Linked DNA regions of Rhodobium gokarnense. The protein of the gene in region 1 interacts with the protein of each later gene in a pairwise test. Links are inferred from orthologs where the notes say so. Each region holds a gene or a part of one and is shown in the gene's direction. Other genes may lie near its edges.

The links.
Region 2: the proteins of trkA (region 1) and ptsN interact in binary tests that used the Escherichia coli proteins (3 or more experiments, as listed by UniProt). The link is inferred for Rhodobium gokarnense from one-to-one orthologs.

Annotation. Positions count from the first base shown.
Region 1 is NZ_JAOQNS010000004.1:407,978-423,068, reverse strand. What follows is about bases 6,659-9,638. They hold trkA (Trk system potassium transporter TrkA), read left to right. Parts: upstream 6,659-7,450; coding sequence 7,451-8,827; downstream 8,828-9,638. Other genes in these bases: M2319_RS09555 (TrkH family potassium uptake protein), read left to right, coding at 8,848-9,638; ntrX (nitrogen assimilation response regulator NtrX), read left to right, coding at 6,659-7,309. In the rest of the region: tRNA dihydrouridine synthase DusB, read left to right, coding at 1-914; M2319_RS09580 (two-component system sensor histidine kinase NtrB), read left to right, coding at 914-2,050; ntrC (nitrogen regulation protein NR(I)), read left to right, coding at 2,047-3,489; M2319_RS09570 (sensor histidine kinase NtrY-like), read left to right, coding at 3,669-5,936; more of ntrX, read left to right, coding at 5,942-6,658; more of M2319_RS09555, read left to right, coding at 9,639-10,314; RNA chaperone Hfq, read left to right, coding at 10,574-10,831; GTPase HflX, read left to right, coding at 10,886-12,235; mazG (nucleoside triphosphate pyrophosphohydrolase), read right to left, coding at 12,275-13,093; M2319_RS09535 (hypothetical protein), read right to left, coding at 13,390-13,893; M2319_RS09530 (aspartate/glutamate racemase family protein), read left to right, coding at 14,089-14,736. UniProt on the Escherichia coli protein: Part of the constitutive potassium transport systems TrkG and TrkH. May regulate the transport activity of TrkG and TrkH systems. Binds to NAD(+) and NADH.
Region 2 is NZ_JAOQNS010000013.1:148,062-163,117, forward strand. Bases 5,736-8,680 are described here. They hold ptsN (PTS IIA-like nitrogen regulatory protein PtsN), read left to right. Parts: upstream 5,736-6,948; coding sequence 6,949-7,413; downstream 7,414-8,680. Other genes in these bases: rpoN (RNA polymerase factor sigma-54), read left to right, coding at 5,736-5,905; hpf (ribosome hibernation-promoting factor, HPF/YfiA family), read left to right, coding at 6,271-6,843; M2319_RS19995 (BQ00720 family protein), read right to left, coding at 7,517-7,789; M2319_RS20000 (Hsp20 family protein), read right to left, coding at 7,888-8,316; M2319_RS20005 (hypothetical protein), read left to right, coding at 8,621-8,680. Also shown: M2319_RS19950 (complex I NDUFA9 subunit family protein), read right to left, coding at 1-694; M2319_RS19960 (ribonuclease D), read left to right, coding at 1,112-1,726; LPS export ABC transporter periplasmic protein LptC, read left to right, coding at 1,877-2,647; M2319_RS19970 (LptA/OstA family protein), read left to right, coding at 2,644-3,216; lptB (LPS export ABC transporter ATP-binding protein), read left to right, coding at 3,363-4,223; more of rpoN, read left to right, coding at 4,301-5,735; more of M2319_RS20005, read left to right, coding at 8,681-9,205; M2319_RS20010 (SDR family NAD(P)-dependent oxidoreductase), read left to right, coding at 9,241-10,017; enoyl-ACP reductase FabI, read left to right, coding at 10,282-11,046; M2319_RS20020 (DUF3141 domain-containing protein), read left to right, coding at 11,051-13,399; M2319_RS20025 (bifunctional enoyl-CoA hydratase/phosphate acetyltransferase), read left to right, coding at 13,453-14,871; M2319_RS20030 (acetate/propionate family kinase), read left to right, coding at 14,871-15,056. UniProt on the Escherichia coli protein: Seems to have a role in regulating nitrogen assimilation.

The DNA of each region.
Region 1 (15,091 bases):
GGCGGCTGGCGCATCGCTTCGGCGCGGGTCTGGTGATTTCGGAAATGGTGGCAAGCAACGAACTGATCACCGGCGGTGAGGAGGCCCATTTGCGCGCCGAATCGGCCGGCGTCGCCCCCCACGCGGTACAGCTTGCCGGGCGCGAGGCGACGGCACTCGCCGAAAGCGCCCGCCGCCTGGAAGCCGCCGGCGCCGACCTCCTCGACATCAATATGGGCTGCCCGTCCAAGCGCGTGACGACCGGCTATGCCGGCTCGGCCCTGATGCGCGATCTCGAACACGCAACGCGGCTGATCGAGGCCGTGGTCGGCGCGGTCAAAGTGCCTGTCACCGTCAAGATGCGCCTAGGCTGGGACGACGAGAATCTCAACGCGCCGGAGCTTGCACGGCGCGCCGAAAAGGCCGGCGTTGCCCTCGTCACCGTCCATGGCCGCACGCGCTGCCAGTTCTACAAGGGCAGGGCCGACTGGAAGGCCATTGCCGCGGTCAAGCAGGCCGTCTCCATTCCCGTCATCGCCAATGGCGACTGCGAAAGCTTCGAAGATGCCGCCGAAATGCTCAGCCAGTCCGGCGCCGACGGCATCATGATCGGGCGCGGCGCCTATGGGCGCCCCTGGTTCCCCGGCGCCGTTGCACGGTATCTTTCGACCGGCGTCGCCCCGGCCGAGCCGGCCAATGACGAGATCGCGGTGATCGTCGCCGAACACTATGAGGGCATCCTCGACCACTACGGCGTCGACCTCGGCCTTCGCGCCGCCCGCAAGCATCTTGCCTGGTACATGGACGCCAGCCCGCGCAGCGACGCCGACGCAAAAGCCCTGCGCAGGGACATTCTGACTGCAGAGAACCCCGACAGCGTGCGCGCGCTGCTGACGTGCTGGTTCGACGCGGCCGAACGACGGGATGCCGCCTGATGCTGAACCGCAAGAACGCCTCCGCCAACGGTGCCAGCGAAGTGCAGGCGACCGCCATCATCAACGCCCTGCCGCATCCGGTGCTGCTCGTCGACGAGGACATGAGCATCATCACGGCGAACGATTCGGCCCAGTCCTTTTTCCAGGCGAGCCTTTCCAGCCTGCGCAAGCATGGCCTGTCCTATTTCGTGCCCTTCGGCAGCCCGGTGCTGGCGCTGATCGACGAAGTCGTGCGCCGGGGCACCCCGGTCAACGGCTACCGGGTCGACATTTCCTCGCCCCGCATCGGCTCGGAGCGCATCGTCGACATCCATGCCGCACCGCTGATAAATCGCCAGCCCGGCACCGTCGTCATGCTGCAGGAACGCTCCATGGCCGACAAGATCGACCGGCAGCTCACCCATCGCGGCGCCGCCCGTTCGGTCATGGGCCTTGCGTCCATGCTCGCCCACGAGATCAAGAACCCGCTGTCGGGCATCCGCGGCGCCGCCCAACTCCTGGAGCAGTCCGTCGGCGACGAGGACCGGGCGCTGACCCAGCTCATCACCGCCGAGGCCGACCGCATCGTCAAGCTCGTCGACCGCATGGACGTCTTTTCCGACGAGCGCCCGGTGGAGCGCGCGCCGGTCAACATCCATGTCGTGCTCGACCGGGTGAAGCGGGTCGCCACCACCGGCTTTGCCCGGGACGTCACGATCCGCGAGGACTACGACCCGTCGCTGCCGCCGGTCTGGGCCAATTCCGACCAGCTCATCCAGGTCTTCCTCAACCTCATCAAGAACGCCTGCGAGGCGGTCAAGGACCGGCCCGACGGCGAGATCGAGCTGTCGACCGCGTTCCGGCCGGGCATCCGGCTGTCCGTCCCGGGCAGCGCGGAAAAGGTCAGCCTGCCGCTGGAATTCTGCGTCAAGGACAACGGCCCCGGCGTCTCCGAAGATCTCTTGCCGCATCTGTTCGACCCGTTCGTCACCACCAAGACCAACGGCACCGGCCTCGGCCTTGCCCTCGTCGCCAAGATCGTCGGCGACCATGGCGGCGTCATAGAATGTGACATGAAATCGGGCATGACCGTCTTCCGCATCCTCCTGCCAGCCTTTACGCCCGCCACCGCGGGCGACGCCGGAGACACCCAATGACGCAGGGAAGAATCCTCGTCGCCGATGACGATTCGGCAATCCGCACCGTCCTCAACCAGGCCCTGTCGCGCTCCGGCTACGACGTCCGCCTGACCTCCAATGCCGGCACGCTGTGGCGCTGGATCAACGAGGGCGACGGCGATCTCGTCATCACCGACGTGGTGATGCCGGACGAGAACGCCTTCGATCTCCTGCCGCGCATCAAGCGCATCCGGCCGGACCTGCCGATCGTCGTCATGAGCGCGCAGAACACCTTCATGACGGCGATCCGGGCCTCCGAGAAGGGCGCCTACGAATACCTGCCCAAGCCCTTCGACCTGAAGGAGCTGATCTCCATCGTCGGCCGCGCCCTGTCCGAGCCGCGCCGCGAGCAGCGGGTCGGCGACGAGGAGGAGGGCGGCGAGAACATCCCGCTGGTCGGCCGCTCGCCGGCCATGCAGGACATCTACCGGGTGCTCGCGCGCCTCATGCACACCGACCTGACGGTGCTGATCTCCGGCGAATCGGGCACCGGCAAGGAACTGGTCGCCCGCGCCCTGCACGACTACGGCAAGCGCCGCAACGGCCCGTTCGTCGCCATCAACATGGCCGCCATCCCGCGCGACCTCATCGAATCGGAACTGTTCGGCCACGAGAAGGGCTCCTTTACCGGCGCCCAGACCCGCTCCGTCGGCCGCTTCGAGCAGGCCGAGAGCGGCACGCTGTTCCTCGACGAGATCGGCGACATGCCGATGGACGCCCAGACGCGGCTGCTGCGCGTCCTGCAGCAGGGCGAATACACCACCGTCGGCGGCCGCACGCCGATCAAGACCGACGTGCGCATCGTCGCCGCCACCAACAAGGACCTGCGCCAGCTCATCGACCAGGGCCTGTTCCGCGAGGACCTGTTCTTCCGCCTCAACGTCGTCCCCATCCGGTTGCCGCCCCTTCGCGAGCGCACCGAGGACATCGGCGACCTCGTCCGGCACTTCTTCCTGCAGGCGTCCCGCGAGGGTCTGCCGGCCAAGCAGATCGATGCTGCCGCCCTTGAGGCGCTGCGCCGTTACCGCTGGCCGGGCAACATCCGCGAGCTGGAAAACCTGATCCGCCGGCTCGCCGCCCTCTGCCCCGACGAGGTCATCAACAAGGAGCACATCGAGGCGGAGCTGGAGCGCCCGTTCGCCGAGCCGCTGCCGGAGCCGGCCCAGGAGAGCGAGTCGCTCACCGTCGCCGTCGAGCGGCACCTGGCCAAATACTTCTCCCAGTTCGGCGACGAATTGCCACCGGCCGGGCTCTACCAGCGGATTCTGCGGGAAATCGAGCAGCCGCTGATCACGGCGGCGCTCGCCGCGACCAGAGGCAACCAGATCCGCGCCGCCGATCTCCTCGGCCTCAATCGCAACACCTTGCGCAAGAAGATCCGCGACCTGGAAATCCAGGTCTATCGCGGCATGCGCTAAGACGCCTCAGGCGAGGGCGTAACCGGGCGGCTTCGGCCGCCCGGGGGCGTTCGCATGCGCGCCGGTAAAGTTTTCTGCCCCGCTTCTGTCGCATTTTCGCAACATTGTTGTAGGATTGCGACTTTCCGGAATCATCGGACCCGCCTTCACCGACGACTGCCACGGGCCTTCTGCCGCGCATGACCTCTTCGGCCACCCCATCGGACGCTTCCAGACAGACCGACCAGCGCACCGGCTCGGGCGGCGACGGACGCCGCCTGGTCCGGCGCATCGGCCTCATCACCGTGGTGGTGGCGCTGTTCGCGGCGACCATTTCGTTCATCGTCCTGACCGGCCTGTCGCCCATCAACCCGACGCCGGAAGTGATCCGGGCGGCGATGGTCATCAACGGCATCCTCGTCGTCATCCTGCTGGTCACCATCGCGCTGGAAGCCCGCAGCCTGCTGCTCGCCCGCCAGCGCGGCCGCGCCGCGGCGCGCCTGCATGTGCGCATCGTCACGCTGTTCAGCCTGATCGCGGCGATCCCGGCGATCATCGTCGCCATCATCGCCCTGATCACCCTAGATGTCGGCCTCGACCGCTGGTTCCAGGACCGCACCCGCCAGATCGTCTCCAACGCGGTCACCGTCGCCAACGCCTATGTGCAGGAACACACGCGGGTGCTGCGCTCCGACCTCATCGCCATGGCCTCGGACTTTTCCCGCGCCAAGCCGCTCTATGACGAGGAGCCGCTGCGCTTCGACCTGTTCCTCAAGACCCAGCTCACGCTGCGCCAGATCCCGGCCGCCTATCTCCTCGGCTCCGACGGCAGCATCATCACCAGCGCCATCATCGATCCCGACGTGAAGATGCTGATGCCGCCGAAGGGCGTGCTGGAGCGCGCCGAGGACGGCGAGCCGGTGCTGATCGCGCCGGGGCCGTCGAACCTCGTCGGCGGCGTCATGAAGCTGACCGGCTATGTCGACACCTATCTCTACATCGCCCGGGCGCTGGACAGCCGCGTCGTCGAGTATCTGAGTGTCACCAAGGAGAAGGCGTCCGAATATGCCCGCCTGGAAGAGAGCCGGTTCGGCGTCCAGGTCGCCTTCGGCATGATCTATGTGGGCATGACCCTGGTGCTGCTGCTCTCCGCCATCTGGATCGGCCTCGGCTTCGCCAACCGTCTGGTGACGCCGATCCGCCGGCTGATCGGCGCCGCCGACCAGGTCTCGCGCGGCAACATGGACGTGGAGGTCGCCATCGGGCGCCGGGAAGGGGACCTCTTCCGGCTCGGCAACACCTTCAACACCATGATGAAGCAGCTTCGCAGCCAGCGCGGCGAGCTGCTCGCGGCCAACGACCAGATCGACCGCCGTCGCCGCTTCACCGAGGCGGTTCTGGCCGGCGTGACCGCCGGCGTCCTCGGCATCGACGAGGACAGCCGCATCTCGCTCGCCAACAACTCCGCCCAGCACCTGCTGGCGCTCTCCTTCGACGAACTGGTCGGCCGGCCGATCGACGAGGCCGTGCCGGAATTCTCCGGCATCGTCCCGGCCGCCCACGCCGCGGCCAGCGGCAACCGCACCGAGGAGGTCGTGCTGGTGCGCGACGGCCGCGAGCGCACGTTCTCCGTCCAGGCCACCAGCGAGCAGTCCGCCGGCCGCGACCACGGCCTGGTGCTGACCTTCGACGACATCACCGACCTCGTCGCCGCCCAGCGCTCCACCGCCTGGGCCGACGTCGCCCGCCGCATCGCCCACGAGATCAAGAACCCGCTGACGCCGATCCAGCTTTCCGCCGAACGCATCAAGCGCCGCTACGGCAAGCAGATCGAGGACGACCGCACCGTGTTCGACCAGTGCATCGACACCATCGTGCGCCAGGTCGGCGACATCGGCCGCATGGTCGACGAGTTCTCGTCCTTCGCCCGCATGCCGAAGGCGGTGATGGAGGAGCGCGACCTCACCGACACCGTCAGCGAGGCTGTGTTCCTCGTCGGCGTCGGCCGCCAGGACGTGGAGTTCACCACCGAATTCGAGGAGCAGCCGATGATCGGCCGCTTCGACCACCGGCTGATCGGCCAGGCCGTCGGCAATGTCGTCAAGAACGCCACGGAGGCCGTGGAGGCCGCAATCGCCGTGGACGAACGCGAGGGCCACATCCACGTGCGGGTCCACCGCGAGGGGGGGCGCTTCGTCATCGACGTCATCGACAACGGCATCGGCTGGCCGAAGGAAAACCGCCAGCGGTTGCTTGAGCCTTACATGACGACGCGCGAGAAGGGCACCGGCCTCGGCCTCGCCATCGTCGGCAAGATCGTCGAGGAACATGGCGGGCGCATCGAGTTGCGCGACGCGCCGGCCGTTGCCGAAGGCGGCAGCGGCGCCATGGTCCGTCTCACACTGTTGGTCAATGGCGGCGGCGCGGCCGCGTCCGATGCCGCCGAAAGCCTGACCGAGGGAGCATAACCACAATGGCCAGCGATATTCTCATCGTTGACGACGAAACGGACATCCGCGACCTCGTCGCCGGCATCCTGGAGGACGAGGGACACGCGACCCGCACCGCGGCGGACGCCGACGGCGCCCTTGCCGCGATCGGCGACCGCCGGCCCTCGCTCGCCTTCCTCGACATCTGGCTGCAGGGCAGCCGCCTCGACGGCCTCGGCCTCCTCGACGAGATCAAGGCCCAGCATCCGGAACTGCCGGTGGTGATGATCTCCGGCCACGGCAACATCGAGACCGCCGTCTCCGCCATCAAGCGCGGCGCCTACGACTATATCGAAAAGCCGTTCAAGGCCGACCGGCTGGTGCTGATCGCGGAACGCGCGCTGGAAGCCTCCAAGCTGAAGCGTGAGGTGAGGGACCTGCGCCAGCGCTCCGGCGATGCGCTGCAGCTCGTCGGCGATTCCTCCGTCATCAACCAGCTCGGCCAGACCATCGAGCGCGTCGCGCCGACCAACAGCCGCATCCTGATCACCGGCCCGTCCGGCTCCGGCAAGGAGCTGGTGGCGCGCACCATCCACAATCGCTCGGCCCGCGCGGCCGGTCCCTTCGTGGTGCTCAACGCGGCCACCATCACGCCGGAGCGCATGGAGGAGGAGCTGTTCGGCATCGAGGCCGAAGGCGGCGCCCAGCGCAAGGTCGGCGCGCTCGAAGAGGCCCATGGCGGCACGCTGTACCTTGATGAAATTGCCGACATGCCCGGCGAGACCCAGAGCAAGATCCTGCGCGTGCTGGTCGACCAGAAGTTCCAGCGCGTCAATGGCGGCACCAAGGTCCATGTCGACGTGCGCATCATTTCCTCCAGCGCCCGTAACCTGGAGGCCGAGATCGCCGAAGGCCGGTTCCGCGAGGACCTGTTCCACCGGCTCGGCGTGGTGCCGCTCCGGGTGCCGTCCCTGTCGGAGCGGCGCGAGGACATCCCCGGCCTCGTCGACTTCTTCATGGAGCAGATCTCGGTGGCGACGGGCCTGCCGAAGCGGCGCATCGGCGACGACGCCATGGCCGTCCTGCAGGCCCATGACTGGCCCGGCAACATCCGCCAGCTCCGCAACAATGTGGAGCGGCTGATGATCCTGACCCGCGGCGACCCGGAGGCGACGATCACCGCCGACCTCCTGCCGGCCGAGGTCGGCTCCATGCTGCCCTCGCTGTCGTCGAGCGCCGGCGGCGAGCATCTCCTCGCCATGTCGCTGAGGAACGCCCGCGAGGCCTTCGAGCGCGACTACCTGAAGGCCCAGATCGACCGTTTCGGCGGCAACATCTCGCGCACCGCGGAATTCGTCGGCATGGAGAGATCGGCCCTGCACCGCAAGCTGAAATCCCTCGGCCTCGGCTGACGATCGGGGCCCCGCGGAACCGCGCGGCCCGCCCGGCGTTGTCGCTTTCCTGTTCCTGCGCTGTTTCGTGCGCCCCTTTAACCCGCTAAAAGGGCAGGAGCAAAAAGCGCGAAAGGCGCCGTCCATGAGAGTCGCAACCCCATGAGAGTCATTGTCTGCGGAGCCGGCCAGGTCGGCTACGGCATCGCCGAAAAGCTCGCGGCCGAGCAGAACGACGTCACCGTCATCGATTCCTCGCCCGAACTGATCAACCGCATCCGCGAGGCGCTCGACGTGCGCGGCTTCGTCGGCCACGGCGCCCATCCGGACGTGTTGTCCCAGGCCGGCGCCGACCAGGCCGACATGATCATCGCCGTCACCCTCTACGACGAGGTCAACATGGTCGCCTGCCAGGTCGCGCACTCGCTGTTCGCGGTGCCGACCAAGGTCGCCCGGGTGCGCGCCCAGAGCTATCTGCAGCCGCACTGGCAGGACCTGTTCTCCCGCGACCACATGCCGATCGACGTCATCATCTCGCCGGAGATCGAGGTCGGCGAGATGGTGCTGCGGCGCCTCGCCCTGCCGGGCGCTGTGGAGACCGTGCGCTTTGCCGACGACAAGGTCGTCGTCGTCGGCGTCGTCTGCGAGCCGGACTGCCCGATCGTCGACACGCCGATTCGCCAGCTCACCGAGCTGTTTCCCGATCTCGGCGCCGTCGTCGTCGGCATCTTCCGCGGCAACACCCTGTTCGTGCCGCATATCAACGACGCCATGCTGGAAGGCGACCTCGTCTATGTCGCCGCGCGCCGCGAGCAGGTGGCGCGGACACTCGGCATCTTCGGCCACGAGGAACCGGAGGCGAACCGGGTGGTGGTCGCCGGCGGCGGCAATATCGGGCTCTACGTCGCCAAGGCCCTGGAACAGCGCCACGCCGGCTCCAAGGTCAAGATCATCGAGGCCTCGCGCGAGCGCGCCATCGACATCGCCGACGGCCTGAAGCGCACGGTGATCCTGCACGGCAGCGCCCTCGACCAGGCGATCCTCACCGAAGCGGACGTGCGCCACGCCGACACCATGATCGCGCTGACCAATGACGACGAGGCCAACATCCTGACCAGCGTCATGGCCAAGAAGCTCGGCTGCCGGCGCAATCTCTGCCTCATCAACAACACCAGCTACCACGCCTTTGCCCGCGCCCTCGGCATCGACGCCCACATCAATCCGCGCGCCGTCACCGTCTCCAAGGTGCTGCGCCACGTCCGCCGCGGCCGCATCCGCGGCGTCCACTCGCTGCAGAACGGCAGCGCCGAGGTGATCGAGGCCGAGGCGCTGGAGACCTCGCCGCTGGTCGGCAAACCCTTGCGCGAACTCGACGTTCCCGACGGCATCCGCATCGGCGCCATCTACCGCGCCGGCAACGTCATCATCCCGCGCGGCGACACCCAGATCCTCGCCAACGACCGGGTCGTCATCTTCACCGTCGGCGGCCGGGTGCGCCAGGTCGAGCGCATGTTCCGCGTCAGCCTCGAGTTCTTCTAGGATCCGGGCATGGCCGGTTCATGAGCGGTATCCTCTATCATTTCGCGCTCGTCCTCACCGGCATCGCCGTGGCGCTGCTCCTGCCGGTGGCCGTCGCCGCCAGCTATGGCGAGACGGTCGCACTCGTCGATTTCGGCCTGACCGCCGCGCTCACCTCCGTCGTCTCCGTCTCCGCGGCCATCGCGCTTACCGGGCGCGAGCGCCGGCTGGTCCACAAGAACGGCTATATCCTCCTCATCATGGTCTGGGCCCTGGTGCCGGCGATCGCCGCGATCCCGGTGGTGCTGATCACCGGGCTGGCTCCGATCGATGCCTATTTCGAGACGGTCTCGGGACTGACGACGACCGGCGCCACGGTCTTCAAGACGCTCGATCCGCTGCCGCGCGCGGTCATCTTCTGGCGCGCCGAGCTGCAATGGATCGGCGGCTTCCTGACGCTTCTGTCCATCGTGCTGATTCTCGCGCCGGCCGGGGTCGGCGGGCTTCCGGGCCGCCAGATCCGCCTGCTGGAGACCAGTGAGCGCACCGACATCAGCCGCGCCACCCAGATCGTTCTGGACACCGCAACGGCCTATGGCGCCGCCACCTTCATCTGCTTCGTCGGCCTCTTCGTCATCGGCGCGCCGGCCTTCGACGCCTTCTGCCTGACCTTTTCCACCGTCTCAACCGGCGGCTTCATGCCGCGCGACGGCGACCTGTCGGTCTATGGTCTGCCGGCGCTGGAAGTCTGGCTCGCCGTTTTCATGGTCATCGGAGCGACCAGCATCCTGTGGCACCGTATGGTGCTGCAGCGCCGCTTCCAGCTCCTGAAGGAGCACCGGGAGAGCTATATCCTGATCGCCGGAATCCTCGTCCTCGGCGTGCTGACGGCCGCGGTGCTGTTTCAGGCCGCCGGCTCGGCGAGCGTGCTGTCGCCGCTGTCGGCCCTGCGCGAGGGGCTGGTGACGGCCGCCTCGATGATCTCGACGACCGGCTACGAGACCCGCACCGGCGGCCTCGCGCTGTTGCCGTTGCCGCTGGTGCTGATGGTCATCTTCATCGGCGGCAGCGCCTTTTCCACCGCCGGCGGCATCAAGGCCTACCGGTTCGGCGCCATGGCCACCCAGTCGGCCCGCGAGCTGACGCGGCTGCTCTATCCGCACGGCATCCGGCCGGCGAAATTCGGCAGCCAGCCCTACGACATGCAGCTCATGAAGGCGATCTGGAGCCATTTCGTGGTCACGGTCATGGTCCTCGGCATCATCACCCTCGTCGTCGCCGGCGAGGCCATCGACTACGAGAACGCGCTCCTGGCGACGGCCGCGACCTTTTCCAATATCGGCCCGGTCTATGAGAGCCAGTGGCAGACCGGCGTGCGCCACTGGCAGCTCTTTGAGGAGTTCGGCGTCATCGCCAAGCTCGCCCTGTGCCTGACCATGATCGCCGGGCGCCTGGAAATGCTCGCGCTCCTGGGCGCGGTAAACGGTCTCATCTGGTTGCGCAGGTGACGGGAATGGCTGTAAAACTGCGGCAAATCGGGCTGCGGACGGAAAACCTGCGCGTGTAGCTTGAATTTATGCGGCATTTGCGTTTGCATTTCATAAAATAATCGTAGTTTCATTCCAGCGATGCGTCGCCTATGATTTGCTATGCTCGCAGGTGACCGATGCCCGCTTGCGGCAATATTGTTCGTCGGCATGGCTTCCGGCGGCAGAACGACAGAGAACGGACGCAACGTCCGAAGAAAGACAAAAGGCAATAACAACAATGGCGGACCGCGGACAGAATCTCCAGGACACCTTCCTGAACAATGTACGCAAGAACAAGATCCCCCTGACCATCTTCCTGGTCAACGGCGTGAAGTTGCAAGGGGTGGTTACCTGGTTCGACAATTTCTGTGTCCTGTTGAGGCGAGACGGGCATTCCCAGCTCGTCTACAAGCACGCTATTTCGACGATCATGCCGAATCAGCCCGTTCAGCTTTTTGAACCGGGCGAGGAAACGGGCGAAAAGGCCGCTGACTGATTGAAGCCGCAAGACGGGCAGGGCGGGGCCGAGACTCCACCGGCTGGTGAGCAGGTGGCGAGAGATCCCGTGCGCGCGCTCGTGCTCGAACCGGAGCTGACCCATCGCAAGGGCGCCCCGGGACGCGGCGAGGCCGCTCTGACGGAGCGTTCGCCCGAGGGCCGGCTGGCCGAGACCGTGGGCCTTTCCGAGGCGATCGCGCTCGACGTAATCGGCGCCTCGGTCGTGCGCGTCGCCGAGCCGAAACCGGCAACCCTGTTCGGCTCCGGCAAGGTGGAGGAGATCGGCCTTGCCGTGCGCATGGACGACATCGGCCTCGTCATCGTCGACCACGCCCTTTCGCCGATCCAGCAGCGCAATCTGGAAAAGGCCTGGAACGCCAAGATCCTCGACCGCACCGGCCTGATTCTCGAAATCTTCGGCGAGCGGGCGCGGACCAAGGAAGGCCGCCTCCAGGTCGAGCTGGCGCATCTCAATTACCAGAAGAGCCGGCTCGTACGCTCCTGGACCCACCTGGAGCGCCAGCGCGGCGGCTTCGGCTTCCTTGGTGGCCCCGGCGAGACCCAGATCGAGGCCGACCGGCGGCTGATCCAGGAACGCATCACCCGGCTGGAAAAGGACCTGCAGCAGGTCAAGCGCACCCGCGGCCTGCACCGCAAGGCGCGCAAGAAGGTGCCGCGGCCCGTCGTCGCGCTGGTCGGCTACACCAATGCCGGCAAGTCGACCCTCTTCAACCGGCTGACCGATGCCTCGGTCATGGCCGAGGACCTTTTGTTCGCGACCCTCGACCCGACCCTGAGGCGCGTCGAGCTTCCCGGCGGCATGGAGGTGGTGCTGTCCGACACCGTCGGCTTCATCTCCGACCTGCCGACGCATCTCGTCGCCGCCTTCCGGGCAACGCTGGAAGAGGTCATCTCGGCCGACATCGTGCTGCATATCCGCGACATCAGCCATCCGGAGACCGAGGCCCAGGCGACCGACGTCGCCGACACCCTCGATGCGCTCGGCATCGACGCCCGGGACACCAGCCACGTCATCGAGGTCTGGAACAAGATCGACCTTCTGGCACCCGACCAGCGCCAGCGGATGCTGGACCGGGCGGAGGAGGGCGGTCCTTACCCCGTGTCCGCACTCACCGGCGAGGGCATCGAGCCGCTGCTGGCCGAGATCGCGCGGCGGCTGACCGCAAACCGCCAGGTGCTGCGGCTGACCCTGCCGCCGAGCGACGGTGCGCTGCTCGCCTGGCTCTATCGCAGTTGCGAGGTCCTGGAGCGCGACGACGGCGAGGAGGGCATCCACCTCACCATCCGCATTCCGCCGAAATACGCCGACGAGGTGCGCCGGCGCTGCGCCGCCTACGTCGACGGCCGCATGCGCACGCAGGAAGCCGAACAATCACTTTAAGTGTTGTTTTTATAACTCTGTTTTCTAACGCGTTATGTTCTATGCGTTCTTAGGCTTCTTGGCCGCTTGCCAGAGCGCTTCCATCTCCTCTAACGTGGCGTCCTCGGGCGTTTTTCCCGCGTCCTTCAGGCCGGCCTCGATGTGCCGGAACCGGTCGCGGAACTTGTCGTTCGTGCCCCTCAGCGCCTTTTCCGGATCGACGTCCAGGTGCCGGGCGAGATTCGCGACGACGAAGAGGAGGTCGCCGACTTCCTCCTCGATGCGCTCCTGGACGGGCTCGCTTGCTGCCATTTCCGCTTCCAGCTCGCCCAGTTCCTCGTGCAGCTTGGCGATGACGGCCCGGACGTCGTTCCAGTCGAAGCCGACGCGGCCGGCGCGCTGCTGCAGCTTGACGGCGCGGGTGAGCGCGGGCAGGGCGACGGTCACGTCATCGAGGATGCTGCGCGTTGCCGCATCGCCGTGACGCTCGGCCTTTTCGCGTTTTTCGACCGCCTTGATCGCCTCCCACTGGGCCTTCGACATGCCGGAGGTGCGCGCCTCCGCATCGCCGAAGACATGCGGGTGCCGGCGCACCATCTTGCGGTTCACCGCCAGCACCACATCGCTGAAATCAAAGCTCTTTTCTTCCTCCGCCATGCGCGCATGGAAGACCACCTGGAGGAGCAGGTCGCCAAGCTCGTCGCAAAGATCGCCGCGGTCGCCGCGATCGATCGCGTCGGCCACCTCATAGGCTTCCTCGATGGTGTAGGGGGCGATGGTGGAGAAATCCTGCTCCAGGTCCCAGGGACATCCGGTGCCCGGCGTCCTCAGCGCCGCCATGATTTCCAGAAGGCGTGAAATGTCCCGCGAGGGCTCCATGGCAAAGGCTCCGGATTTTTGTCGGACGGAAGGGGTGCAACGAAAAGAGTCGCGGGTCGTAGCCTAGCATGGGCGGCGGCGCGCGGTCACCGGCACGCCGCGACGGCGGCGAGGGCGCCCGCCCGGTCATTTTCACGAAAAAGGAGGGCAGCCGAGGCCGCCCTCCGGTCTTTTCAGCGCTCCGATTCCAGACCGGTTTCCCCAAAAACAAAGACCGGTCCTCGAAAATTCTATTCGTTAAAACAGTTGGTTATAGCATTCGGCGCGATTCCATGCTCGCCCGAGGCTCCAGGCCGTCAACGGCTGCACTGGCGCGCCAGCCGCCGGATGTTTTTGGCCGCGCCTTGCACGGTGCCGCGCGTATTCTTCAGGCACCAGTCGTAATGTCCCTGGTAATAGCCGTGAACGCCCCGGCTGGGATCGAGACAGTTCGGATTGCGGTCGATGGCGTTTTGCGACACCCGGGCGGCATTGGTCGCATATTTTTGGCAGAACTGGGGATTCGTCCGACCGTTCGGCCCGCCCGCCTGGCGGGTACACTGGCGCGCCAGCCGCCGGATGTTGTCGGCTGCGCCTTCGACCGTCTTGCGCGGGGTCTTGCGGCACCAGTCGTAGTGCGCCTGATAAACGCCGTGCACGCCCTTGCTCGGATTGAGGCAGGCGGGGTTCTTGTTGATGGCGTCCTGGGCGACATCGGCGGTGGTTGAGGCGTATTGATGGCAGAAACGGTCGCCGGCGGCCAGCGAAGGGCCCGTCAACACCGCCAAGGCGAGTACAGTGGCAGAGAAGATCCTGATCATTTTGCGATCGTCCTGAAAAGGGAAGAAAATCCAAGTAGGAACAGGAACTATTCTTATTTGCAGTTTCGACTGAACACAATGTATTCCAGTACCGGTACCGGTATTTCGCAAAGGCCGGGAAAACGGCGGAATTCCGGCCCGTTGCCGCGGCAACGCCGCCAGGAGAAGCCGCTCCAAACCTGAAGGGTGACCCGAGTGCTGCTCAAATGCCTCCATAGCGCGGCGAGCAACGTGGCGATCTTCGAGGCCGCAGCCAGACACCTCGGACTGCCGGACGGAACGCTGGAGCATTTTGTGCGCCCGGAGCTTCTTCTTGCCGCCGAGGCGGCAGGCGGCCTGACGCCGCAGATCGCCGACGACACCGCGGCAATCCTTTCCGGGCTTGCCGGGAATGCCGATGCGGTTCTCCTGACCTGTTCGACGCTCGGCCCCGTCGCCCATACCGCCGCCGAGACATCGGCCGCGCCCGTCATCCGGATCGACAGGGCGCTGGCGGAGGAGGCGGCAGCAACGGGCGGCACCGTCGTCGCGCTCTGTGCCGTGGAGACGACGCTGGAGGCGACCAGACGGGTCTTCGAGGAGGAAGCGACAAAGACAGGCGCCACAGTCGACATCCGGCTCGTGCCCGGCGTCTGGGATCGTTTCAGGGCCGGCGACACGGGCGGCTATCTCGCGGCCATCGCAACGGCCGCCGATGCGGCCTATGCCGACGGGGCGTCGATCGTCGCCCTGGCGCAGGCCTCCATGGCCGACGCGGCACGGTCCGTCAGGAACGGCCCGACGCCGTTGACGAGCCCGGCCGCCGGTCTGGCCGCGGCGATGGCGCGATGCACATCGCGGTGATGCTTCTTACGCCACACGACATGCCGACGGCGCCGCCCGGGACATCGGCAGCGATCATCCTGAAGAACCGGGAGGGAAGAGCGGCGAACAGCAATCCCGGCAGCCGCAGGGCACCCTCCCGCTGCCCACACATGATTCGCATAAGATATATTATGGAATATTTTTGTATGGGAAAGACGGGCATTCGGGCTGTTCGGGTCTGATCAATGCCGAGGCGTCCACCGGTCCCCCGACAGCGCCGTTGCCTGATGGCACCGACGAGCAGCCGATGAGCCGCCGTGCCGAAACCGTCCGCCCGACCATCATAACGCCGTCCGGCGCAGCGGTGATAAGTCCGTCCGACCGGAGCGCGTCC
Region 2 (15,056 bases), on another replicon or contig:
TCACCTCGATGCATTCCCGGAACGTCTTCACCTCCGGGCCGCCGAGCTCGTAGACGCCGCCCGGCTCGGTCTTGCCCTCAAGGGCCATGGCGACGGCCTCGGCGACGTCGCCGACGAAGACCGGCTGGAACTTCGTGCTGCCGCCGATCAGCGGGACGACGGGCGACATCGCGGCCATCGATGCGAAGCGGTTGAAGAAGTCGTCCTCCGGCCCGAAGACGATGGAGGGCCTCAGGATCGCCGCGCCGGGCACGGCGGCAAGGACGCCGGCCTCGCCGGCCGCCTTGGCGCGGGCATAGGCCGCGGGCGATTCGGGGTCCGCGCCGATGGCGGAGATGTGCGCGACATTGGTGATGCCGGCCCTGGCCGCGGCCTCGGCGATTCTCTTCGCGCCCTCGGCAACGAGCGCCTCGAAGGTCTGCTTACCGCTCGGCACCAGGATGCCGACGGAATTGACGACGGCGTCGGCGCCGGCGAGCGCCCGCTCGATCGATTCGGGATAGCGCAGATTGGCCTGGACCGCGTGGATCTGGCCGACCGCGCCGATCGGCTGCAGGAAGAAGGCAAGGTCCGGCCGGCGCACCGCGACGCGCACGCGCCAGCCGCGGGCAACAAGGGCCCTCACCACATGTCGGCCGACGAAACCCGATCCGCCGAAAACCGTCACCAGTTTGGAGTTCTGCGAGACTGCCATTGGAATCCACCGCCGTTCGAAGCCGAATGCAAAGTTTCGCATTCCTCTTACCCGCTCGCCGGAAGCCTGTACAGGGGCGGTGTCGGGGCCGGCGAAACGGCCGGCGTTTGCGTTGTCGGCGAGACGAAGCGCAGATCGGCCACGCGGCCGCCGCAGACACCGATTGACAAGCCGGCAAGCGATCCTTAAAGCTCCTTCGCCGTTGGCCCAGGTGGCGGAATTGGTAGACGCGCTAGCTTCAGGTGCTAGTGCTCGAAAGGGCGTGGAGGTTCGAGTCCTCTCCTGGGCACCATCCGGCAGATTTCCCGGCAGGCGCGATCCGTTCGTGCCGACCCCGGGGTGCCGGACCGGCCGGTGTTTTCGTTGACGGGCCCGAACGGCCTTGCGGCCCGCCCGGCAAGACCCACGGAAACACCGATGACCATCCGGCTCCACAAAGGCGACCTCCCCGATCTTTCCCGCTACAAGGGCTCGGTCGCCATCGACACCGAGACCCTCGGCCTCAATCCCCATCGCGACCGGCTGTGCGTGGTGCAGCTCTCGCCCGGCGACGGCACCGCCGACGTGGTGCAGATCGCCCGCGGCCAGAGCGAGGCGCCGAATCTGACGCGGCTCCTTGCCGATCCGGACGTCGTCAAGATCTTCCATTTCGCCCGCTTCGACGTCGCCGTGCTCTATCACGCCTTCGGCGTCATGCCGGAGCCGGTCTGGTGCACCAAGATCGCCTCGCGGCTGGTGCGCACCTATACCGACCGGCACGGGCTGAAGGACATCTGCCGCGAATTGCTGAACATCGACCTTTCCAAGCAGCAGCAGAGCTCCGACTGGGCGGCCGAGGACCTCAGCGACGCCCAGCTCTCCTATGCGGCCTCGGACGTCCTCCACCTGCACCAGCTCCGCGACCGGCTGCAGATGATGCTCGCCCGCGAGGAGCGCACGGAGATGGCTGAGGCCTGTTTCCGCTTCCTGCCGACGCGGGCACGGCTCGACCTTGAAGGCTGGCCGGAACAGGATATTTTCGCCCATTCCTGATGCCGCGACACACGGCGCCCGGCCCGCTGACTGGCGATCCGCCCGAAATCCATCATATTGTTGTGGGAACCGGATGCGGCGCGGACGGCACAGGGCGTCCGCATACGCATCTTTTTTCCCTAATCATGGCGTCAGGACCGCCGAGGACCAGTGACCGCGCACCCGACCACTGCCGACAGCCCCGCGCCGCTTGCCACGCGCCAGCGCGAGCGGGCGCGCGTTGACGCTGTGCGCCACAGCCGGCGGGTGCGGCGGCTGAAGATCGTGCTGCCGAGCGTCGCCGCGGTCATCGTTGCGGTGATTGCCGGCATGGTGGTGATCTCGTCCTTCGCGCCGGGCATCGACCTTTCCGCCCTCAGCTTCGGCGGCGACGGCATCGTCATGGCCAATCCGCGGCTCTCCGGCCACGACAAGCAGAACCGGTCCTATGAGGTCACCGCCGACCGCGCCGTGCAGAGCCTTGCCAATCCGAAGATCATCACGATGGAGAAGATCGGCGCCCGGGTCGAGCTCGGCGACGGCTCCTGGGCAACCTTCAGGGCGGTCGAAGGCGTCTTCGACGGCACCAAGGAAACGCTGTCGCTGACCGACCGGATCACCATCGATTCCAGCCTCGGCTACCAGGCGACGCTCGACGGTGCGGAGGTCAACTTCAAGGACGGCGTCGTCACCAGCGCCGATCCGTTCAGCCTGACCTCGGAAAAGGGAACGATCGAGGCCGGGCGGCTGGAGGTCAAGGACGACGGCCAGACCATCCTCTTCGGCGACGGCATCAAGATGACGCTCAATCCGGCAGCCGGGGAAAAGCTGCCGAAGGCGGTCTCCTCCGAACTGAAGGAAGCCGCCAAGACGAAACGGCCGCGCGCGGACGGCGCCGCGGCCCCCGCCGCCTCCGGCGGCGAACAGGGAACCGGCCAATGACCCGCTTTTTTTCCACCTTTGGGACCGCCGCGCGCCTCGCTGTCGTCGCGCTGTTCGCCGGCGCGGTGCTTGCCGCGCCCGCCGCCCGGGCCCAGACGTTCACCGAATCCTTCACCGGCCTCGGCGTCAATTCCAACGACCCGATCCAGATCGAGGCCCGCGAACTGGAAGTGCGCGACAAGGAGCGGGTCGCGATCTTCCGCGGCGACGTCAATGTGCGCCAGCAGAATGCCGTCCTGAAGGCGCAGAACCTGAAGGTCTTCTACACCGGCGGGGCGGGCGCCAAGGGCGGCGCCCAGGACATCTCCAAGCTGGAGGCCGGCGGCAAGGTCTACGTCTCCTCCGGCGACCAGGTGGCGACCGGCGACAAGGCCGTCTTCGATTTGAAGGCGGAACAGCTTACCGTCACCGGCAATGTGGTCCTGTCCAAGGGACCGAACGTGATCCAGGGCGAGATCCTGGAAATCGACATGAAGACGGGCCAGGCGAAATTCCGCTCACCGTCGCGCATCCGCATGCTGATCCAGCCCAAGAGCCTTGGCAAAGAAAAAACCCCGCCCGGGAATTGACGCGGCGCACCGGAAGGTCCGCTCGACAGATGCCGGCGAGACGGATATGACGCCCGCATGAACGATTCACGATACATAGTTCGGACAATCGGACATCTGTCTTTTTGGCGGAGGACGCCGGCTTTGCGCGGCGGGAGGACGGGCGCTTGACGGTGCGCGGGCTCTTCAGCCGATTGACGGGCCGCGGCGCAGCGGCAGGGCGACGGCGCGCGCGCCGCGCCGGGACCGAAGACATCGAGCCCGCCGAGCCGCAGATCGTTTCCGCCGAGGCGGCGGCATCCGGCGACGATGTGCTCGCCGTGCGCAGCCTTGCCAAGAGCTATCGCCAGCGCCAGGTGGTGAGCGACGTGACGCTCGCGGTCGGCCGCGGCGAGGCGGTCGGCCTTCTCGGCCCGAACGGCGCCGGCAAGACCACCGTCTTCTATATGATCACCGGCCTCATCCGGCCCGACCACGGCGCCATCGAACTCGGCGGCTTCGACATCACCGGCCTGCCGATGTATCGCCGCGCCCGGCTCGGCATCGGCTACCTGCCGCAGGAAGCCTCGATCTTTCGCGGCCTCACCGTGCGCGACAACATCCTTGCGGTGCTGGAAGTGACCGAGCCGAACCGCAGGAAGCGGACGGCCGAGCTTGAGGAACTGCTCGACGAGTTCGGCATCTCCCATCTCGCCGACTCGCCGGCAATCGCGCTGTCCGGCGGCGAGCGGCGGCGGGTGGAGATCGCCCGGGCGCTGGCCAGCCGGCCGGCCTTCATGCTGCTTGACGAGCCGTTCGCGGGCATCGATCCGATCGCCGTCGGCGACATCCAGGCCCTCGTCCGGCACCTCACCCAGCGCGGCATCGGCGTCCTCATTACCGACCACAACGTGCGCGAAACCCTCGGCCTCATCGACCGCGCCTACATCATCGCGGCCGGCGCCGTGCTTACCGAGGGTCGCCCCGACGAGATCGTCGCCGACCCCGACGTGCGCCGCCTTTACCTCGGCGAGCGGTTTACGCTTTAGTCGGAACATCCTATTAGAAAGGGGCAAGGCAAGAAACGGACCAACCGGCCGGACAGGGACAGGGGCAGCTCTCGAGCATGGCAATGACGCCGAAACTCGAAATGCGGACGAGCCAGGCGCTCGTCATGACGCCGCAGCTCATGCAGGCGATCAAGCTCCTGCAACTGTCCAATGTCGATCTCGTCGCCCATGTGGAAACCGAGCTGGAACGCAACCCGCTGCTGGTGCGCGACGAAAGCGACGAGCGCGGCCCCGGCGAAGGCAATGAGGCGGCCGACCGCGGCGATGCGTCGTCCGACGCCGCCAGTTCCGACACCAGCTCTGACGGCGGCCCCGACAGTGGCTCAGACAGCGATGGGCCGGACCTCGATACGGCGCCGCTTGCCGATGCGCTGACCTCCGGCGCCGATGCCAACGTCTCCGACCTCGATGCCGATTTCGGCTCCGTCTATGCGGAGGACGGGCCGAGCGACAGCCCGGCGCCGGTCAGCGATCCCGGCGCCCTTGCCGGCAGCTCGTGGTCGCAGGTTTCCGGCCGCGGCGGCTCAGCCGACGACTTCGACCTCGATGCCGTGCTCGGCGCGGAAAAGTCGATGCAGGACCACCTCGCCGACCAGCTCGTCCTTGCGGTGAGCGATCCGGCGGAGCGGATGATCGGCCAGTATCTCATCGACATGATCGACGAGGCCGGCTACCTGACCGGCGACGTCGAGACCATGGCCGAACAGCTCGGCACCGACCCCGAGACCGTCGAACGGGTCCTCGCCGTCGTCCAGAGCTTCGATCCGAGCGGGATCGGCGCGCGCAGCCTTGCCGAATGCCTCGCCCTGCAACTGAAGGAGCGCGACCGGCTCGATCCGGCGATGAAGGCGCTCGTCGACAATCTGGAAATCCTCGCCCGGCGCGATTTTTCGGCGCTGCGGCGGATCTGCGGCGTCGACGAGGAGGACCTCGTTGACATGATCGGCGAGATCCGCGCGCTCAATCCCAAGCCCGGCAACGCCTTCGGCGCCGCCGTCGTGCAGACCGTCGTGCCCGACGTCATCGTGCGCCCGTCCAGCAGCGGCGGCTGGGCCATCGAGCTGAATACCGAGACGCTGCCCAAGGTGCTGGTCGACCAGACCTATTACACCACCGTCTCCAGGGCCGCCGTCGACGACAAGGCCAAGACCTACCTCTCCGACTGCCTGCAGACGGCGAACTGGCTGGTCAAGAGCCTCGACCAGCGGGCCCGCACCATCCTCAAGGTCTCCACCGAGATCGTGCGCCAGCAGGACGGGTTCCTGGCCAACGGCGTCGCCTATCTGAAGCCGCTCAACCTCAGGACCGTCGCCGAAGCCATCAACATGCACGAGTCGACGGTCAGCCGGGTGACGTCGAACAAGTACATGGCGACGCCGCGCGGCATCTTCGAATTGAAATACTTCTTCACCTCGGCAATCGCCTCGGCCGAGGGCGGCGAGGCCCATTCCGCCGAGGCGGTGCGCCACCAGATCCGCCGCCTGATCGATGCGGAAAACCCCGAAGCGATCCTTTCCGACGATACGATCGTTAAGATGCTCAGGGATTCCGGCGTCGATATCGCACGGCGCACGGTCGCCAAATACCGGGAGTCCATGCGCATTCCCTCCTCGGTCCAGCGGCGCCGCGAAAAGCGCGCCCTGCAGCATGGCGCCGCCTGACGCAGGACCCGTTTCCCCCGCAATGCCAGCGGCTTAACCGCCGGTTGTTTTTCGGCTTTGACGGCGGCCCTCAACGGGCGCATGATCCGTTCGTGACAGTGTTGCGACCGTCGCCGCGGCCGCAAAGTGGGCGGGACAGAGCCGGCCGGACCCTGTGGGGTGATGGTCTCATGGTTAAACGCGGAACGGGAAAACCGGTCATTGACTTCGGCGCGGCAGGGCCGTAGAAGTCCGCGCGCGACAGGACGAGGCGATATGACATCGCATTGTGAGCAGCGCATTTGCTCGACGTCGGCGCATATAACAGCGGCGCGCGGACCCAAGCGACCAGCGAGCCGCCGGCGGATACGATCCCAGAGGACCTTATGACACTGCGAATCTCCAGTAAGAACGTCGATATCGGCGAATCTTTGCGTACCCATGTGGAAGCCCGCATCGACGATGCCGTCGACAAGTATTTCGACGGAAATTATTCCGGGAATCTGGTGTTCGAACGCGAAGGCTCCGGCTGCCGCGCCGACTGCAGCATCCACCTCGATACCGGCATCGTCCTGCAGGCGTCCGCCCAGGCCCAGGAACCGCAATCGTCCTTCGACCAGGCCGCCGAGCGCATCGAGAAGCGGCTCCGGCGCTACAAGCGCAAGCTCAAGGACCACCGGGCCGACACCAAGGGGGAAGCCTCCTACGTCGTCTTCGCCGCGAGCGAGGACGAGGAGGAAGTCCCGGAAGATTTCAATCCCGTCATCATCGCCGAAACGTCGACCAACATGAGGACCATGACGGTCGGCATGGCGGTCATGCAGCTCGATCTCATCGAGTCGCCCGTCGTCGTTTTCCGCAATGCGGGCAATGGCGGCATCAACGTGGTCTACCGCAGGGCCGACGGCCATATCGGCTGGGTCGACCCGTCTCTCGCCGGCAACGGCGCGGCAGACTGACGGTCCGGTGTCTTTTCGGATCGTCGTTTCATCCTGAAACGCCTCCCGCGGAGCGGCCTTCCGGCCGCGGGAATAGGTCGGATGTCAGTCAAAGGACTCTTCGTCATGGATCTGAGCGATCTTCTCAGCCCGGACTCCATCGTTCCGGCGCTGAAAGCGAATTCGAAGAAGCAGGTGATCCAGGAACTGGCGGGCCGGGCGGCGTCCCGGGTGCACCTGCCGGAACGCGATATCTTCGACACGCTCCTGCAGCGTGAACGGCTCGGCTCGACCGGCGTCGGTCATGGCGTCGCCATTCCGCACGGCAAGCTGGTCGCCCTCGACCGGCTCGTCGGCATCTTCGCGCGCCTGCAGCGGCCGGTCGACTTCGACGCCCTCGACGACGAACCCGTCGACATCATCTTCCTGCTGCTGGCGCCGGAAGGTGCGGGCGCCGACCACCTGAAGGCCTTGGCACGGATCGCCCGGCAACTGCGCGACCCGACGATCATCGCCAAATTGCGGGCGACCTCCGATCCGGCGGCGCTCTATGCGCTGCTGACGCAACCGCTCGCCTCCAACGCGGCCTGACGCAGCCGCGCGATCCCCCTCAGAACGACGAACGGCCCCGCAAGCCCTGTTCCCAGGGACCGGCGGAGCCGTTTGTCATTTCACCGCGTAATTTTCGGCGGGATCAGTGGACGCTGACCGCGTGGATGTCGTTGCTGATGGCGTTGGCAACGGCCGCATCGCGGGTGTCGGCGATCAGGATCGGGCTGCCGTCGGCGGCAAGCAGAGCCCACAGCTTCAGGCCCGGAGCGACTTCCGGCGCGTCCGGGAACATCGTCGCCAGGTCTTCCGAGGCGACCGGGCGCACATAGGCGAGCTGGTCGCCGCCGAGCTTGGCGAACACGTGGGGCGGCATCAGGGGGTGTTTCTGGGCATCGTGGTTCTTGGTGTCGTTCATGGCTTACGCCTCCTCATACTCACATGTGGCGCGAGGTACGCTTCGGCAAGGCTTTGCCCGCCGTTGCCGCCATCCGCTCCGGCAGAAGACTGCTGCCGTCAATCGTGGGCCGTGATCTCGATCTTGCGGACGATGCGTTCCGGCTCGGGACGCGCAAGATCGATCGAGAGGAGGCCGTCCTTCAGGTCGGCGCCGAGGATTTCGATGCCCTCGGCAAGGACGAAGGTGCGCTGGAACTGCCGCGAGGCGATGCCCCGGTGGAGGAAGTCCCGCTCCTTGTCGTCGGTCTGAAGGCCGCGGATCACCAACTGGTTTTCTTCCACTGCCACGTCGAGCTGCTCGCGCGTGAAGCCCGCCACCGCAAGGGTGATGCGAAGCGTCTCGCCATAGCCGCCGGACGAGCCGATCCGCTCGATATTGTAGGGCGGGTAGCCGTCATTGGTGGCTTTGGAAACGCGGTCGAGCACGCGCTCGATATCGTCGAACCCCAACAGATAGGGGCTGGAAAACGCCGACATTCGTGTCATGTCAAAGTCCTCTCGCGAAGCGACCTTGAGTGTCCGGACCCTTTGCTGGCATCCGGTGCGGCATCTGCGCCGTCGACGCCAATATGGTGAGACCGTGGCACCCGTTCAAGCGCCGCGGGTGCCGGGGCGCGCGAACCCGCGTCTTTCCGGCCGGCGGACATCTGCGAAAAGCCGGGCCTTGCACATGGCAATCGCGCTTTCCTTGAAGGACTTCAATGCAATCCGTGACGTTCTCGTCCTTGCATATGTCCCGGCGATGACAGGCGGGCCGACGGCCCGCCGCAGCGAGGGGAGGACCCATCATATGAAACCGCATTCCGCTGTCTTTGCCGCCCTTGTCGTCGGCGTGCTGGCGGCGTCCCTGCCCGGTGCCCGGCCGGTGCTTGCCGAGGACACCCGCGAACTGGTCGAGGTGGCACCGGACATCCGCGACCGGTTCCTGGAGGAGATGCGCCAGGACCTGGTCAATCTCGACGCGGTGATCACCGCGATCGCGGAGGACGACCTGGAGCTGGCAGCACGGATCGCGGAGCGCCGGATCGGCCTTGGCCATATGCGCATCATGCGCATGGAGGAGATGGGCGCCCCGGACGAAAAGATCGCCGCCGCCATTAAGGACATGCGGCAGATGGCCGAGGAGCTCGGCACGGACATGCCGAAGGAAATGGCCCGGCGCGGCATGGAGGGAGGCCGCGGCGTCGGCCGCTTCATGCCGCAGGAGCTGGTAGCCATCGGCCAGTTGTTCCACAAGACCGCCTATCCGCTGGCCGATGCGGCGCGGGCGGCAGACGCCGATCCGAGCGCGGAGAACTACAGGAAGCTCTTCGTCGCGCTTTCCGACATGACCAATTCGTGCCTCGGTTGCCACGAGGTCTTTCGTGTGAAATAGCGGGAGCACGTGTCCCCTCACAAGGAGCCGTCCCGATGCCCGACTATGCCCGCTATCCGAGCTTGAAAGACCGCGTCGTCTTCATCACCGGCGGGGCCGCCGGCATCGGCGGCGACATGGTCCGCCAGTTCGCCGGCCAGGGGGCGAAGGTCGGCTTCATCGACCTTGCCGAGGATGCGGGGAAGGCCAATGTCGCCGCCTGCATCGCCGCCGGCGCCGCCCACGCTCCGCTCTTCATCCCCGGCGACCTTCGCGACATCGATGCGCTGAAGGCGGCGATCGCGGAAACGGGCAAGCATTTCGGCGACATCACGGTCCTGGTCAACAACGCCGCCAATGACGACCGGCACGACTGGGCGGAGGTGACGCCGGACTACTGGGACGACCGCTTTGCGGTGAACCTCCGGCACCAGTTCTTTGCCATCCAGGCGGTGGTGCCGCAGATGCGCCGGGCCGGCTTCGGGTCGATCATCAACATCGGCAGCTCGTGCTGGATGATCAAGGAGGACTTCTTTCCCGGCTACGCCATCGCCAAGTCCGCCGTCCAGGGCCTTACCCACACCATGGCGCGGACCTTCGGGCCGGACAACATCCGGGTCAACGCCGTGCTGCCCGGCTGGGTCGCCACCGAGCGGCAACTGGAGAAGTGGTGGAGCCCGGAGGGCGAGGCCGGCACCATGGAGATGCAGTGCCTGAAGCGGCGCATCACCGCCGAAGAGTTCAACCGGATGGTTCTGTTCCTCGCCGCCGACGATGGCGGCGCCTGCACCGCCCAGAGCTTTGTCGTCGACGGCGGCCGCGGCCCGCTCTGAGCACCCGACCCCTTGCGCTTTTTGACAGCGGTAAGCGATGCCCGTTGTGCATCTGCACAAACCCGTCGGCAACCATACGAAAAAGCGTCGGGCACCGGCCTTGCACGCGGGGGTCGGTTTTCTAGATTGTATTTTAGGTATTTCTTCATGCTGTTGAAATTGTTTGCGGAAGTGTCCGGTCAATCCTCAGTGAACTGACTGTATCGGAATAAAAAATTCACACTCATTCGCTATGCTGCAGCGCATTATCGAAGAGGTTCTCCAGTGTTCTCGCTTGCCGGAAAAAAGGCGCTCGTCGTCGGGATCGCCAACGAAGAGTCGATCGCCTATGGCTGCGCCAAGGCGTTCCGCGACCAGGGCGCCGACCTTGCCATCACCTATCTGAACGACCGTGCCGAACGCTTCGTGCGCCCGATCGCGGAAAAGCTGGGTGCCGAAATCTGCCTGCCGCTCGACGTCCAGCGCGACGGCGAGTTCGGCGAGGTGTTCGACGCCATCCGCCAGCGCTGGGGCCGCATCGACGTCTGCCTGCATTCCATCGCCTTCTGCCCGAAGGAGGACCTGCACGGCCGGGTCGTCGACTGCTCGCGCAGCGGCTTTGCCGCGGCGATGGACATCTCCGTCTATTCCTTCATCCGCATGGTGCGCCGGGCCGAACACCTGATGCCGAACGGCGGCACCTGCATGACCGTCTCCTTCTACGGATCGGAAAAGGTCGTCGACCACTACAACATCATGGGCCCGGTGAAGGCCGCGCTGGAATCCACCTCGCGCTACCTCGCCGCCGAACTCGGCCCCAAGGGCATCAGCGTCCATGCGCTGTCGCCGGGGCCGCTGAAGACCCGCGCGGCGTCGGGCATCGACCATTTCGACGAGCTTATGGCGCGCACCGCGGAGCGCACGCCGACCCATCACCTGGCGACGATCGAGGATGTCGGCGCCTACGCAGCCTTCCTTGCCAGCCGCGAGGCCGCCAACGTCACCGGCGGCGTCCACATGATCGACGGCGGCTACCACATCGTGGGTTGACCCAATGACCGACAAAGACACCTCCAGCAACAGCAATCCCTTCGCGGCCTTCGGCAATGGATGGGGCGATCTCGCCAGCCAGTGGCGCCTGATGGGCGAGCTGACGCGCCACCACGCCAATGCACTGCGGGACAGCCAGGCCAAGGCCGTTACCGGCACGACCGCGGCGATGCGCGCCCTTGCACCGCAGTTCTGGAACGGCAATCCGGCGACGGCCTTCCAGGACTACGCCACCGACTTTGCAGAGCGCTCGCTTCTCTTCCTCGACACCCTGCGCCAGCGCGGCGACTCCTACATCGAGCGCGAGGAGGAAGGCTTCAAGCCGGTCCTGGTCTTCGACTACGACCTCATCATCGATGGCCGCGAGCTTGCCAAACCCGTCAACTATGCCCTCGTGCGCATCCTGCCGCCGGAGGGCTCGCCGCCGCAGCGCGAGGACGGCCGCCCCTTCGTCATCATCGACCCGCGCGCCGGCCACGGCAGCGGCATCGGCGGCTTCAAGAGCGAGTCGGAGGTCGGCGTTGCCCTCAAGGACGGCCACCCGGTCTATTTCGTCATCTTCTATCCCGACCCGGAACCCGGCCAGACCCTCGGCGATGTCTGCGAGGCCGAGGCGCTGTTCCTGAAGGAAATCCACGCCCGGCACCCGAACGCGCCGCTGCCGCTTGTTACCGGCAACTGCCAGGGCGGCTGGGCCTCGATGATCCTCGGCGCCATCCATCCGGACCTGATCGGGCCGCTGGTCATTGCCGGCGCGCCGCTCTCCTACTGGGCCGGCGAAAAGGGCAAGAACCCGTTCCGCTATTTCGGCGGCGTCATGGGCGGTGCCGTGCCGGCGCTGTTTTCGTCCGATCTCGGCGGCGGCAAGTTCGACGGCGCCCACCTGGTCATGAACTTCGAGAGCCTCAACCCGGCCAACACCTGGTGGCGCAAGAACTACACGGTCTTCGCCGACGTCGACAACGAGGCCGACCGCTTCCTCGATTTCGAGAAATGGTGGTCCGGTTTCTATTTCATGAACGAGAACGAGATCCGCTGGATCGTCGAGAACCTGTTCATCGGCAACAAGCTGACCCGCGGCGAGGCGGTGCTGCCGGACGGCACGCCGATCGACCTCACCCGCATCCAGGCGCCGGTCGTCGTCTTCGCCTCGCATGGCGACAACATCACGCCGCCGCAGCAGGCGCTGAACTGGATCCCGGACCTTTACGATTCCGTCCAGGAGATGCAGGCGCGCGGCAACGTCGTCGTCTACACCCTGCACGACAGCGTCGGCCATCTCGGCATCTTCGTCTCGGCCAAGGTGGCGAGCAAGCAGCACAAGCAGATCACCTCGGTCGTCAAGACCATCGAGGCGCTCGCCCCCGGCCTTTACGAAATGAAGATCGGCAAGGAGGACGGCGTCTATACGGTCTCCTTCGAAGCGCGCACCATCGACGACATCCTGGCGCTCGACGACGGCCGCGAGGAAGAGGAGGAGTTCGCCGCCGTCGCCCAGCTCTCCGAATGGGCGACGAAGACCTACGAGCTGACCATGCGCCCCTTCGTCCAGAGCATGGTGACGCCGCAAATCGCCGAGGCCAACCGGGTGATGCATCCGATGCGCACCCAGCGCTATCTGTTCTCCGGCGCCAACCCGGCGATGCGCAGCGTCAAGGCGCTGGCCGACCGGCGCCGGCGGACCCGCACGCCGATTGCCGCGGACAATCCGTTCTTTAGGGCCGAAAAGCTGATGGCCGACGTCGTGGAGAACAACTGGAACCTCTTCCGCGACACCCGCGATGCCTTCATCGAGCTTGCCTTTCACGGCATCTACGGCACGCCCGTCATGAAGCGGCTTGCAGAAAACGGCGTCCGCAAGCGGGAGGTGCGCGACGCTTTGCAATACCCCCAGGTCAAGGAAGCGCTGGCAAAATCGGGTGTCGGAGGGTATGCCGAGGCCATCATCCGCATGCTGATTCTGATCGCCCGGGCACGCGGGTCGGTACGGCGCGACCGCCTCGAACGCTCCAACCGCATCCTGCATTCCCGGCCGCCCTTCGACACCATGACGCCTGAGCACCGCAGCCGCATCATCCACGAGCAGACGATGATCGTGGAATTCGCCGGCAAGGAGGCGATCGCCACCCTGCCGGAGCTGCTGCGCGACGACGTCGACCGCATGAGGGCGGTCAATCTGGTGATGGAAATCGCCGGCGCGGTGGAAGAAATGGACCCGCCGACGATCGCCATGTTCAAGCACATCCAGCAGGTGCTGAAGACGATGGCGAAGGACTGGCACGAACCGCAGCACGAGGTCGAGGGCCACATCCCCGGCACTTCGCCGGATGCTGCGACCGCGCCGACCGCCTGAAGCGTCGCCTGAGACAGAAAAAGGCCCACTCCGGGGACGAGGAGCCGAAAAAAATGATCCGCGAGAACAAGCTTTTCGACGAACTGACGGTCGGCGACAGCGCTTCCGTCAAGCGCGTGTGCACCGCCAACGACCTGTTCGTCTTCGCCCACGCGTCGGGCAACCTCAACCCGCTGCACCTGCCGGAGGACGAGCACCACAATGGCAAGGCGAACGGCGAGACGGCCGAACCGGTGGCCCCGTCCATGTGGGTCGGCGCGCTGATCTCCTCGGTGCTCGGCAACATCCTCCCCGGCGCCGGCACGCTCTACAAGACCCAGACGTTCCGCTTCGTCGACCGGGTCCATGTCGGCGATGAGCTGACCGTCACCGTCACGGTGTCGGAAAAGCGCGCCAACAACACCGTCGTCCTCGACACGGTGATCACCGGGCGCGGCGGCGACGTGGTCGCCGACGGCGTTGCCGAAGTGCTCGCCCCGACCCGCAAGGTGGCCATCGACGACGACCGGCTGCCGGACCTCCTGATCCGCCGCCACCAGCATTTCGACCGCTATCTCGACGCCTGTGCCGGCATGCCGAGCGCTGCGACCGCCGTCGTTGCGCCGGAGGACCCGGCCTCGCTCGGCGGCGCGCTGCTGGCCGCCAAGCGCAACCTCATCGTGCCGATCCTGATCGGCTCGGCCGAGGCCATCAAGGCGGTCGCCAAGAAGCACGGCGAGGACCTTACCGGCATCGAGATCATCGACGTTGCGAACCATGACGCGGCCGCGGCAAAGGCAGTGGAGATGGCCCGCGCCGACCAGGTCCAGGCGATCATGAAGGGGCACCTGCATACCGACCAGCTCCTGCGCCACGTCGTCAAGCGCGACGGCGGGCTTCGCACCGGGCGCCGGCTCAGCCACGCCTTCATCATGGACGTGCCGGGCCTCGACCACGTGCTCATCGTCTCGGACGCGGCGATCAACATCTCGCCGAGCCTTGAGGAAAAGATCGACATCACCCAGAGCGCCATCGACCTCGGCCGCTCGCTCGGCATCGGCCAGCCGAAGGTCGGCGTGCTGTCGGCCGTGGAGACCGTCAATCCGGCGATCCCCTCGACCCTCGATGCCGCCGCGCTCTCCAAGATGGCCGATCGCGGCCAGATCACCGGCGGCCTCGTCGACGGGCCGCTGGCCATGGACAACGCCATCGACCTGCAGGCGGCCCAGACCAAGGGCATCACCTCGCTGGTCGCCGGCCGCGCCGACGTCCTCATCGTGCCGAACCTGGAAGCCGGCAACATGCTGGCCAAGGAACTGGCCTTCATCGCCCATGCGGAAGCCGCGGGCGTCGTGCTCGGCGCTGCCGTCCCGATCATCCTGACCAGCCGCGCCGACGGCGAAAAGGCGCGGCTCGCTTCCTGCGCCATCGCCGCGCTCTATAAAGCGTGGCAGGTGGGAGGTCGGTCCATGATCGCGGAGGCAGCGGAATAATGCATCACATCCTGACCCTCAATTCCGGTTCCTCCTCCATCAAATTCGCCCTCTTCGCGGTCAACGGCACGCCGGTGGAAAAGGTCCGCGGCCAGGTCGAGGGCCTCGGCAGCATGCCGCGCCTGAAGGCGGAGACCGGGCGCTCGGTGCTGGTCGACGAGGTGCTCGACGAGACCCGGGTCAAG